Linked DNA regions of Bacillus pumilus. The protein of the gene in region 1 interacts with the protein of each later gene in a pairwise test. Links are inferred from orthologs where the notes say so. Each region holds a gene or a part of one and is shown on either strand. Other genes may lie near its edges.

What was found. The genes of interacting proteins can lie anywhere in the genome.
Region 2: the proteins of GPS65_RS10225 (region 1) and hprK interact in binary tests that used the Bacillus subtilis proteins (3 or more experiments, as listed by UniProt). The link is inferred for Bacillus pumilus from one-to-one orthologs.

What each region holds. Positions count from the first base shown.
Region 1 is NZ_CP047089.1:2,081,034-2,088,932, forward strand. The notes cover bases 3,036-5,791. They hold GPS65_RS10225 (HTH-type transcriptional regulator Hpr), read right to left. Parts: upstream 4,846-5,791; coding sequence 4,225-4,845; downstream 3,036-4,224. Other genes in these bases: GPS65_RS19460 (hypothetical protein), read right to left, coding at 3,036-3,068; GPS65_RS10215 (DUF3267 domain-containing protein), read right to left, coding at 3,151-3,669; GPS65_RS10220 (YhaI family protein), read left to right, coding at 3,903-4,247; GPS65_RS10230 (YtxH domain-containing protein), read right to left, coding at 5,033-5,389; yhzF (membrane protein YhzF), read left to right, coding at 5,518-5,709. Also shown: GPS65_RS10180 (ATP-binding protein), read left to right, coding at 1-61; 3'-5' exoribonuclease YhaM, read left to right, coding at 124-1,068; GPS65_RS10190 (sporulation YhaL family protein), read left to right, coding at 1,185-1,415; GPS65_RS10195 (peptidylprolyl isomerase), read right to left, coding at 1,469-2,347; GPS65_RS10200 (YjcZ family sporulation protein), read left to right, coding at 2,509-2,595; GPS65_RS10205 (YjcZ family sporulation protein), read left to right, coding at 2,741-2,830; more of GPS65_RS19460, read right to left, coding at 2,883-3,035; more of GPS65_RS10240, read right to left, coding at 5,792-6,278; serC (3-phosphoserine/phosphohydroxythreonine transaminase), read right to left, coding at 6,404-7,483; GPS65_RS10250 (HIT family protein), read right to left, coding at 7,643-7,899. UniProt on the Bacillus subtilis protein: Negative regulator of protease production and sporulation.
Region 2 is NZ_CP047089.1:881,726-886,724, reverse strand. What follows is about bases 1-2,795. They hold hprK (HPr(Ser) kinase/phosphatase), read left to right. Parts: upstream 1-829; coding sequence 830-1,762; downstream 1,763-2,795. Other genes in these bases: GPS65_RS04420 (nucleoside recognition domain-containing protein), read left to right, coding at 2,618-2,795; lgt (prolipoprotein diacylglyceryl transferase), read left to right, coding at 1,774-2,598; nagA (N-acetylglucosamine-6-phosphate deacetylase), read right to left, coding at 1-652. Outside these bases: more of GPS65_RS04420, read left to right, coding at 2,796-3,562; pyrophosphatase PpaX, read left to right, coding at 3,559-4,209; GPS65_RS04410 (acyltransferase), read left to right, coding at 4,211-4,729; GPS65_RS04405 (Rrf2 family transcriptional regulator), read left to right, coding at 4,799-4,999. UniProt on the Bacillus subtilis protein: Catalyzes the ATP- as well as the pyrophosphate-dependent phosphorylation of 'Ser-45' in HPr, a phosphocarrier protein of the phosphoenolpyruvate-dependent sugar phosphotransferase system (PTS).

The sequences.
Region 1 (7,899 bases):
TCATGAGCATATGAAGCAAGCAGCAGAAGATGGACAGGTTACGAGTTTAGCAGTTGAATGATTGACAAATAATGACTTATGTTATACTTATATGAGCAGAAACATGGAAGGAGCTTTTATTGAATGGCTAAAGGGATCATGACCTATGATGTCGGCGAACAAGTTGACCTGCATTTATTAATTAAATCATCTACTAAAGGGATTGCGAGTAATGGCAAACCATTTTTAACGTTAATTCTTCAAGATCAAAGTGGAGATATTGAGGCGAAATTATGGGATGCGAAGCAGAATGATGAACAAACCTATGCCGCACAAACCATTGTGAAGGTAGTTGGCGATATTCATCATTATCGCGGGAGGAATCAGCTGAAACTTAGGAATATACGCCCTGTTGCTGAAAATGAGCAAATTCGAATTGATGATTTTCTCGAAACAGCTCCTATTCCAAAGCATGATATGATGGATACAATTATGCAATATATTTTTGATATGAAAAACCCTAATATACAGCGTGTCACAAGACATTTGCTGAAAAAATATGGACAGGAATTCGCTGACTATCCAGCAGCGACAAAAAACCATCACGAATTTGTTTCTGGTCTTGCTTATCACGTAGTGTCCATGCTGCATTTGGCTAAATCAATTGTGGATCTATATCCATCATTAGATCGAGATCTTTTATATTCAGGCATCATTCTTCATGATTTAGGAAAAGTCAAAGAGCTTTCAGGCCCAGTCTCAACCACCTATACGGTGGAAGGGAATTTAATTGGTCATATATCAATTATGGTGACAGAAATTGCGAAAGCTGCTGAAGAGCTTGGGATTGATTCAGAAGAAATTTTAATTCTACAGCACTTAGTACTAAGTCATCACGGAAAAGGTGAGTGGGGAAGCCCGAAACCACCAATGGTGAAGGAAGCCGAAATTCTCCACTATATTGATAATTTAGATGCGAAGATGAATATGATGGATCGTGCGCTTGAGCATGTGAAGCCAGGAGAATATACAGAACGTATTTTTGCGTTAGAGAATCGTTCATTTTATAAACCAACTTTTCACGAGTAATCATGTGAGAACGTCCGCTTATGCGGGCGTTTTTTTCATAACTTGTCTTCTTTTTGCATAAGCATGTAACACAAAGGAAAAGAGAGCTGTTCTGAAAAAAAGGAGGCGATGAAAAAATGTTGTTTTTTCCATGGTGGGTGTATGCATGTATCATTGGCATTATTTTCTGTGCGTATAAATTAATGACAACGGCCAAAGAGGAGCAAGAGATTGATCAATCCTTTATTGAGAAGGAAGGAGAGATTTTTATCGAGCGAATGGAGCAAGAAAGAGAGCGCAGACGTCAGGGACAGCAAATGAAAAGATCCCAAGATTCGGCGGCACATGAAGATCACTCGATTGCTTAATCAGATGTTATAAAAACCCCTCTGCCTGATCACGGCAGAGGGGTTTTTGGTGATTATTGGTTTTGTTGTTGTTGTTGTGCAGGTTGTTGAGATTTTTCTTTAAACGTGTTTTCAAGCTCTTTATCTTTTACTTTCACATCTGCATCTTTCACCAATTTGTTTAAGATGGTTTGGATTTCATTTGTGTCTGCTTGTTTTTGATCAAGTAGTTCTTTTTTCAAGTCTGCTTTCATGTCATCATATTTACCGCGTTCTTCGGTCTTTTTAATGATATGGTAGCCGAATTGTGATTTCACTGGTTTGCTGATTTCATTCACTTTTAGTTTGAATGCAGCTTTACTGAAGTTCTCGTCCATTTGACCTTCTTTTGCGAACCAGCCTACATCTCCGCCTTGTGCAGCTGAAGCAGTATCAGTTGAATATTCAGACACTACAGCATCCCATTTTTCACCTTTATCTAATTTCTTTTCCACTTCGTCAGCTGTTTTCTTATCAGCTACAAGAATGTGGCTTGCGCGGATTTTCCCTTTTAGGTCATCGTAATACGCTTTTACTTCTTTATCAGTGATTTTGATGTTAGCTTTGGCAGCCTTTTGAGTCAGCAGCTCATATTTCACTTGATCTTTGATGTAATCTTTTCCAAATTCATCTTGAAGTTGTTTTAAACGATCTTCACCAAGTGTCTTTTTATATTCTTCCATTTTCTTATCAATTTCTTTATCAGATACTTTGTATTTGTCAGCAAGAACCTTTTGTTGAACAAGTAGATTTAAAGCATCTCCACCTGCTTGTTTCTTAAGAGTTGTATAAAGCTCTTCTTTTGTGACATCTCCTGATTTTGTTGTTGCGATGACATCTTTATCACCGCTACTGCATGCGCCAAGAGTTAAAACACTAACTGCTGTTACAGCTGCTAAAGCCATTTTTTTCATTCAAAAAACACTCCTAATCTTTCCAATTTATTTATCATTGCTTGTATCATAACATATTGTGACACGCAGTAAAAAGAAATGCAAATGGAAGGGCATTCGTCTAGTCAAAAATTTGCGCGCGACATACACATATAGTGATCACAAAAAGGAGGCTGAATTATATGGGAGCAGGATATTCTAATGGGTTTGCTTTATTGGTCGTGCTATTCATTTTGCTGATCATCGTTGGTGCAGCATATCTTTACTAATTAAATCGCTGTGACAGAAAGGAGCCGTCCTGCCATGCGTGCGGGCGGTTCTTTTTTCAAACGATGACAGGTGCCTAAACGTTTTCAATTTTATTGCATACACTGAGCTTAGAACAGAGGAAGAATTGGCAGGAGGTGTTTTTACATGGGAGGAGAAGTCTTCGCTGGCGGTTTTGCACTAGTCGTCGTGTTATTCATCTTATTGATCATTATCGGTGCATCTTGGATTTGCTAATAATGAATATACACAAAAAGCTGCCCTCAAACTGGCAGCTTTTGCTTTGATCTTAAATAGATATGGTAATTTCAACAAATGATGAGATCAGTAAGATCAGTATCGATACATTGATAAAGCGAAACACCTTATCTTGCCGTTCTTCAGGAATCTCTCTGACAAGGCATAATGTATTAGTAAGCCTGTTTATTGAATACACAATAAACGCGGCAAAGACGATGAAGTAAAATAAAACTATCGGAGATCCCCCCTCTCTATGCTATTCCCATACTACATTACCAAATATTTTATGAAAAAGATAGAAGTTGGCTTTAAAAACCTCATGATGAGGATGTTTGGTCAACTAAAATATCAAACTCGTCTTGGGCTTGATCGATGATGCAGGATTTAGGTGCTTTGAGCAGTTTCCATGCAAATAAAAAGTCAGGCAAACAATAGCCTGCATGAATACTTGCGATGATGATAAAATAGTGTGCATACATAGGAAACGCCACACCTAACACAAAGTAAACCGGTGAAATCACACAAAATGGACTAAGAAGTGAATAAAGCATGATGTTCTTTGGCACACGCTGCCAGCAATTTCGTTTAAATAACGTCATTTTTTTCTTGTTTTTCATCACTGGGATCAAGTGAACCACACGGTGGACAAGCAACGTCACAAGTAAAAGCATAGCAAAAAGCGGTGCGTTGTGACTGCTTAGTCTCGTTTCAGGATGAGTCAGTTGAAAACATAAAAAAGCCGTAATGAAAAAAAGTATAGCAAGACTTATGGCTGAAATCAGCAGTCTTGTATAACCATAATCCTTTTCAAGATTAATGGTCTTCCAACAATTCATTTTTCATCCTTCCAATCTTAAAAAACTAATTGAATATCTCAAGATAATTTACTCTTCCTGAGGATAAAAATCAATGGTTTTTATGAAAAAAAATAAAATGTGGTGTTCATATGGAATAAAGAGAGGAAACTTTGGATTTTTCAAGAAAAAAAGACAGAAGAGGGAGGTTCGTCTCTTTCGTCAATGAGTAATTTCGGCTAGAATAGAAAGACTAAGAGAAAGAGGGAACGTACATGAGTATTGAGGAACGAATGAGCCAGCTCGAATATTATATGGAACTTTTGCTGACGGCGACCGATATGAGCCGTTATCCATATTATGCATTATTGATGAGGCAGCAGGTATCGAAAGAAGAAGCGCAGGAAATTGAGCGTATTTGTGCTGAGCTTTCAGAGGAAATGGACAAGCAAAAAGCACAAGGCTACGTCATGTTTGACGATATGCTTGCGCTTTTTGCAGGACAGTTAATTGAAAAGCTGGATGTGCATGAGACGATATTTGCATTGCATGATCAAGGGCTGTTTCAGCCGTTAATGAATGAATTTATAAAGATCATTAAACAATTTGATTTGCTTTAGCCGCTTTTTCTGCTGCATCAGCTGAGTCTTCAAGTTCCTCAGACTTTTTAGTGACTCTTCCTCGCTCGTTCAAAAAGTCCTTCTCAATGTTTGAAAACGATTTCTCAAAAATCTCCATGAAGTCCTCACCATAGATGTTTCGGATAATACACATCATTTCTAAAATCTCAGGGAATTTTCCGTAAATGTCATGAAGCGGCTGTGCGCCTTTGACAATACCAGTTCTTGCCGGGTCATAATCTTCGAGTAGTTTATGGAATGTCTCTTCGCCTTTTGGCGTTAGCTCAATATACGTATTGCGTTTATCGTTTAACTTTTTAGAAAATTTTAAAAATCCTCGTTCCTCCAGTTTCTTGGAGAAGTTAAACGCTGTTGATACGTGCATGACGCCAAACTTTGCAATTTCTGATATTGAAGCTCCTTTTAATTGATACGCAATCCACAAAATATGATGTTCATTGATATTTAGGTTATACGGTTTGATCCACTGCTGCCAGTCCTTTTCAATGGATTTCCAAAGAGCTTTGCTCAATTGGGCCATTCTTTGACTGAATAAAAGTGCTTCTTTTACATCGAAAGGCTGTTCCGAATGATTCATCCATTTCACCTACTTCTCTTTTTCTTGTAATTCTATTATGCCAATAAAATAAAGATTAATAAAGCTGAAAATTCAAGAATTTTTAAAACTCATGAAAAACATTGTCAAAATAACCTTTTTTCAACAAAAAAAGTGCGGGATACGCACCCCGCACACTTTTGTAAACGAATATTTTTTCTTGAGTATATTAGTTTTGTAAGGTTTTCTCCAGTTGCTTGAGCTTTTCCTCAATTTCCTGAATTTCCTTTTGCAAATCCTGCTGATGAGGCTTGATTTCTTCACGCCATTGCTGAATCGATGTTTGTAATTCAGTTCCGACTTCTTTAATGACCTCTGCACTTTCTTTTGCTGTTTCAACAATTTGCTCTTTTAAAGCTTGTCCATCTCTTTTTAATCTTGTCAGCGTATCTTCGAATTTGTCATAGCCGTCTTTCATCTTTCCGCGCACATCTCTGCCAGAAGAGGGAGTCGTCAGGAGCACTGCCGCACCTCCGAGGAGACCGCCTACAAATAATCCTGTTAATAAAGAACGTCCACTAGCCATTCAAATCACCTCTAGTCAAATTTTACACATTCGCATGTTCTCTCTGAGCTGACGATCAGCTTCATTGAACTTCCATACATAGCTTGCTTTATTTTAGCATACTTTTGAAGAAAAGGGAGGGGAGAAGGTTGTCTGTCTTTCTGTTCGTTTTTACGTGTATCGGTGTCGTTTTTACAGGTGGCTCTATTCATTATGCAAGACAGCTGGGGTATGCGGGGTCTTATCCGCCAAAACATGTATTAAAGCAAAAAGCACTTGTGTGTGCGGCAGGTGCAGGAATTTCGCTCCTCATTTTGCTTTTGACCCTTTTTCTTTTATAAAAGCATGAAAAAAAACCTCTTCATCTATTATGAAGAGGTTCGATTATTTGTTAAGCAACTTCTATCATTCTTGCACGTCTGAGAATGGACTGAGCAATTGGGAAGACAAATACCATAGCAATGGTATTAATCACGGCTGCTGGCAGGACGACGCCTACAAGAAGTGCAGGTAATGCAGCTGGCAGTCCAGTGATCAGTAATGCGGCAGATAGGAAAATCACGCCGGATACGATGGTTCCAATCGCAGTTAACACAGCGGTCAGCACTACTTTGTTCTTTATCTTCATGCAAGATAAGAAAAGGGCTAAGAAGATAAAGGCTGTCACTGGTTTATCAATCATATTTGGAATTTGTCCGCCTGGGAAACCTGTTGTTAATGCAGAAATGGCGCCTGTTACAAGGGCAATCACCACGACATGCTGTACCTTTGGGAAAAGGATGATGCTTAAAAACATCATGACCAGCATCATATCAGGTTTCATTCCGAAAAAGATGGGCGGGAAAATCGTATGCAAAACAGCTCCCATTGCTGCAAGCAATGACATAATGACTAATTCTTTTGTTTTCATTTCTATGCTCTCCTCTGCTAAGCTCTTAGCACTCTCCAATAATATGGCTCATCATTTATTGCAAGAGTCATCACTTTATATTTCTCGTTATTATAACAAATTTATTTCTCTATAGAAAAGCTTTTTCACTCATTTTCTTGCTGGAACTTTTTCATAAAGTCCGCAAGCTTTTGGCAGTCTTCAATCGATACCGTATTGTAAATAGATGCTCTGCATCCACCGACAGAACGATGACCGGCAAGTCCAACCATTTGTTCATGCTTTGCTTTCTCTACAAAGGATGCAGTGAGTGCATCATCACGAAGGGTAAATGTGACATTCATATGCGACCGGCTGTCAGTGCGTGCGTGTCCTTTGTAAAAACCGCCGCTTTGATCAATTGTGTCGTAGAGAATGCCTGCTTTTTGTTCATTTCTTTTTTCCGCTGCTTCTACGCCGCCAGCCTGTTTAACATGGTCAAGGACAAGAGACAGCATATAAATCGCAAAAGTCGGTGGGGTGTGATAAAGAGAGGCAGCTTTTGCGTGTGTTGAATATTTTAATATTTTCGGTGTGCTCTTTTTCTCTTTTTCTAATAAACGTTTGCGCGCGATCACAATCGTGATACCAGAAGGCCCTAAGTTTTTTTGTGCCCCAGCATAAATGAGATCAAATTGAGAAACATCGATTTTTTTGCTGAGAATATCACTGGACATATCCGCAATGAGCGGTAATGATGTACCAGGGAACGTTTTCCACTGAGTGCCGAAGATCGTATTGTTTGATGTGATGTGTAAATAAGCGCCATCTGTTAAAGCGGAGGCATCTACTTCTGGAATATACGAGTAGTTGTCGTCTTCACTTGAAGCAAACACAGATGTTTCACCAAACCCTTTTGCTTCTGATAATGCTTTTTCTGACCAAGCGCCTGTTTGAATGAAATGAGCCGTTTCGCCTTCATGTAAGAAGTTCATAGGAATCATCGCAAATTGAAGGCTAGCTCCGCCCTGTAAAAAGAGGACTTCGTAATCTTCAGGAATGTCCATCAGTTCAACCAACAATGATTTTGCCTTATTGTGGACTTCTTCATATTCACCACTGCGATGCGACAGCTCCATTACAGACATTCCAGTTTGTTTAAAATCAACAAGTTCTTCCTGTGCCTTTTTAAGCACTTCTAGCGGCAGTGCCGCAGGACCAGCATTAAAATTCGTCGTTCGCTTCATCACAATCTCTCCCTATTTCTCGCGTTAATGGATCAAAAGATAAAACCATCCTATCACAAATTTGAAGCAATTGGACAAAAAATTTGAATCGTTCTAAATATCTTACTATTAAGAAACAAAGGGGAGAAAAAGGGGTAGAAATGAGAAAAACCTCATCTATTAAGATGAGGTAAGGCGCGTATGAATGGCAGAAGAAATGTCTTTTAAATCCTCTGACGTATATTGATCTTGATGTGATTTCCATACGGCACCAAAGCCATCGCCTTTGCCGTAACGCGGAATGATATGCATGTGGTAATGGAACACAGATTGTCCAGCTTTTTCGCCATTGTTGTTTAAAAGGTTTAATCCAATGGGTTCAAATTCCTGTTTGATCGCCCTTGCAATTTTCGGAATCGCTTGGAAGTAGTGATTAG
Region 2 (4,999 bases), 1.2 Mb from region 1 along the record:
CATGCTTTGCTGCTAATTCAATCATGTCATGATGGGCATTCGTATGTCCAATAGAAGGAATAATGTTTTTTTCTTGCAACAATGAAAGAAAAGCAAAGTCAGGGTCTTCTTCAGGTGCAAACGTGACAATTCGAATAAGGTGTTCAGAAGCATCCAGCCATTTTTTAAAAAGAGGGAGATTGGGCTGCTTTATCCATTGAACAGGCTGTGCCCCTGCTTTATCTTTCGAAATAAAAGGACCTTCAAGATGGATACCTAAACATTGTGCCTGAACGCCTGCTTGTTCTTCATTGTATGGTTTCCACTGGGCGACATTTTTAAGTGCTTGCTCTATCTCTTGATGGTTTTGAGTGATGGTTGTGGCTAAAAAACTTGTCGTTCCTTCTGACGGTAAGTGATCAGCGATTGTATTCATGGCTTCTGATGTCGCATCCATCATATCTGCTCCATATCCACCATGGATGTGAATATCAATCATTCCGGGAAGTAAATAAAAGTTTTCCCGGGAAATATATACTTTTTCATAATTTCCTGTCGGTGGTGTTGTTGAAATATAGTCAATCTTGCCGTCGCGTAAACCGACAAAACCGTTTGCAATCATTTCAGTCTTTGTCACAATATGAATATTGGAGAGCAATAAAGAGCTGCTCATGATTGTGCCCCCTTTAGTCATTGTCTTTGATTTAGTTTACCCTTTTTAAGTATAGTTGTCTATACCAGTAAATGAAAGGAAACAGGAACAGGATAAAATACTGTTTTGGGATCATCATTGAAAGTGATAAAATAGAGCTGTATTTCTGAATCGCCTGTGATAAAAGGAGGAAGAAGCGTGCCGAAAGTTCGTACGAAGGACATAATGGAACAATTTCATCTTGAACTGGTAAGTGGGGAAGAAGGGATTAATCGTCCCATTACAATCAGTGATCTTTCCAGACCAGGTATTGAAATGGCTGGTTATTTTACATATTACCCAAAAGAAAGAGTTCAACTTTTAGGGAAAACAGAGCTTTCTTTTTTTGAACAGCTCCCAGAACGCGAACGAAAGCAGAGAATGATGTCTCTTTGTACTGATATTACTCCTGCAATTATTTTGTCACGAGATCGTGAAGTGCCGAAGGAGTTAATTGAAGCTTCAAATGAAAATGGCGTACCTGTGTTACGTTCAAGCCTAAAAACGACAAGACTGTCGAGTCGTTTGACCAACTTTTTAGAAAGCAAGCTTGCACCAACGACTGCTATTCATGGTGTGCTCGTAGATGTATATGGTGTAGGTGTATTGTTAATTGGAAAAAGCGGAGTAGGAAAAAGTGAAACAGCCTTAGAATTAGTGAAGAGAGGACACAGGCTGGTCGCAGATGATTGCGTAGAAATCCGTCAAGAGGATCAGGATACGTTAGTCGGAAGCGCACCTGAGCTGATTGAACATCTTTTAGAAATCCGTGGATTAGGCATTATTAATGTGATGACCTTATTTGGAGCTGGGGCTGTCAGAAGCTATAAGAGAATTACGATTGTGATGAATCTTGAACTTTGGGAACAAGGCAAACAGTACGATCGTTTAGGACTTGAAGAAGAGAAGATGCGAATCATCGATACAGATGTACCGAAGCTGACCATTCCTGTCCGGCCTGGACGAAACTTAGCGGTTATTATTGAAGTGGCTGCGATGAACTTCAGGTTAAAACGCATGGGACATAATGCGGCGGAACAATTTACAAGTAAACTAGCCGATGTCATTGAAGACAATGGCCAAGATGAATAGGAGTTGTCTATATGAACGAAGCGATTCAGCCAATTGATCCGATTGCTTTTCAGCTCGGACCTCTTTCGGTTCATTGGTATGGTGTGATCATTGGGGTAGGAGCCTTACTAGGACTCTGGCTCGCACTGAGAGAATGTGAGAAAAGAGGAATCAATAAAGATACGTTTATTGATTTAATCTTATTTGCCATTCCAATAGCGATTATTTGTGCACGAATTTATTATGTATCCTTCGAATGGGATTACTATCAGCAGCACCCAAATGAAATCATTAAGATTTGGCATGGCGGAATTGCCATTCATGGCGGGCTGATAGGCGCTGTGCTGACAGCAATCGTCTTCACAAAAGTGAAAAGGGTGTCCTTCTGGAAAATAGCGGATGTAGCAGCACCTAGTATTTTACTAGCGCAAGCCATTGGACGCTGGGGGAACTTTATTAATCAGGAAGCGCATGGTGAGGCTGTTTCAAGAGCCTTTTTAGAGAATTTGCATTTGCCTGAGTTTATCATTAATCAAATGTATATTGATGGGACGTATTATCACCCAACGTTCTTATACGAATCATTATGGAATCTTGCCGGTGTTGTGATCTTGATTTTATTACGTAGAACATCGATGCGTAGAGGCGAAATCTTCTTGTCTTATTTAATTTGGTATTCAATCGGTCGTTTCTTCATAGAGGGTATGAGAACGGACAGTTTAATGCTGACAGAACATCTTCGAATCGCTCAAATGATTTCGATTGCCATTTTTGCAGTGGCTGTTTTGCTGATCATCTTTAGAAGAATAAAAGGGTACGCATCGATTCCGTATAAAGAGAACAACTCATCGAATTAAAGCAGGGGGGATCAAAGAGATGGGGGAGACATGGAAAAACGGCTTAAAAGCGGGGCTATCGACTACTTGGACACTTGGAAAAGTCATCTTTCCGGTTACCATTCTCGTCAGTATCTTGCAGCATACGCCTGTTATGGATTGGATGATTCAATTCATACGGCCATTGATGGGATTGTTTGGTCTTTCAGGGGAAGCAGCTATTCCTCTTGTATTAGGAAATGTGCTGAACTTGTATGCAGGCATTGCCGCCATTTTGACACTAGATCTTCCCGTGAAGGAAGTGTTCATTTTGGCCGTGATGCTCTCCTTTTGCCATAACCTGATGATTGAATCGACAGTGGCAGCAAAGGTTGGACTCAGAGTGTCTGTCATTTTGCTTGTCAGAATCAGTCTCGCTGTTGTTTCCGCTATTGTCATTCATCTCGTTTGGCAGGGAGGCCAGGAGCCGGCACAATATGGATTGCTAACGACAGCTCAGACGGCTGATGTGCCTTCCAGCTGGTACATGATTGTCCTTGTTGCTTTACAAAAAGCCGTACTCGGTGTGCTCCAGCTCGCCTGTATTGTCATCCCTCTTATGATCATCATTCAATTCATGAGAGATCTAGGATGGCTCCATACGCTATCTAGGTGGCTGTCTCCATTTACGAGAATGCTTGGAATGAAAGAAAATACGTCGATGACGATGGTCGCTGGGTTAACCATTGGTCTGGCATACGGGGCTGGCGTGATGATGAAGGCAGTGGAAGAGGATGGCGTGAGTAAAAAGGATTTAACTCTTGCTTTCATTTTCCTTGTCGCCTGTCATGCAGTGGTCGAAGATACGCTCATATTTATTCCACTTGGGATCCCTGTGTGGCCGCTTCTTGTCATCCGCCTAGTATCTGCAATTTTATTAACAGCTGTTATTAGCTATATTTGGCGAAAGCGCGAGCTTGCAGCTGTTAGAAAGGAAGCCATATGAACGAATCAACTATTAACACCGTGCTATTTGATTTAGATGGCACATTAATCAATACGAATGAATTAATTATTGCTTCATTTCAACATACGCTTGATCATTATTACCCTGGTCAGTACAGCCGTGAAGAGATTCTTCATTTTATTGGTCCATCATTATTTGATACATTCTCTGCGATGGACCCTGATCTAACGGATGACATGATTCAGATGTACCGTACATTTAATCATGAACAGCATGATCTGCTTGTGACTGAATATGAGACTGTTTTAGATACATTGAAAGTCTTGCAGGATCGAGGATTTAAGCTTGGTATTGTCACAACAAAGATACGTGACACAGTGTTAATGGGATTGAAGCTGACCGGTTTAGAGCCATTCTTTGAGGTGATTGTGACGCTCGATGATGTCCAAAATGAAAAGCCGCATCCTGAGCCAGTTCAACTGGCATTATCCAAGCTTGGCAGCGATCCACATGAAGCGGTGATGGTCGGTGACAATTATCACGATATTCTGTCTGGTCAAGCGGCAGGGACAAAAACAGCAGGTGTTGCTTGGTCGATTAAGGGAGAAGAAGCCCTTTTCAAGCATCGCCCTGATTTTATGTTAAAGAAAATGAGTGATCTCCTGGCGATTGTTGGAGCTGATTGAGTTGAGAAAAACAGATCGTTATCCTGTAAAAGGGGTCAATTCGTTACGACAAGTGTATCGGACGGTTCCTTTTTTCAAAGTGGTGAAAAACTTTATTTTCATTCAAATCGCACGGTACACGCCCTTTATGGGAATGAAAAATTGGATATACAGAACCTTTCTTCGTATGAAGGTCGGCGAAGATACAGCGTTTGCCTTAATGGTCATGGTGGATCTCATGTTTCCTGAGAAAATCAAAGTCGGTCGAAATTCGGTGATTGGCTATAACACCACCATTTTGACCCATGAGTATTTGATTAAAGAATATAGACTTGGGGAAGTCTATATTGGTGATGAAGTCTTAATTGGAGCCAATTCCACCATTTTACCTGGTGTGACCATTGGGGATGGAGCGATCGTGTCAGCTGGTACACTTGTTCATAAGGATGTTCCAGCAGGTTCATTTGTTGGAGGAAATCCAATGCGCATGATTTATACGAAAGAAGAAATGAAAGTACGTCAATCTAAGTCTGCTGAGTAGCTCGGCAGACTTTTTTGTTGACAATATGTTATGGTGTAACTATAATGATTACAACAGAGGTGAGAAAACATGAAAATCAGCAGCAGATTTACTGTCGCTGTCCATATTCTGGCCTTGCTATCACTTGAAAAAGGATCATTACAGACATCTGAGGATATCGCGGGAAGTGTGAATACAAACCCAGTTGTTATCCGCCGGATTATGAGTAAATTAAAAAAAGCAGGCCTAATCTCAACGAGTCTTGGTAAAGGTGGTTCTCAGCTGAACCGC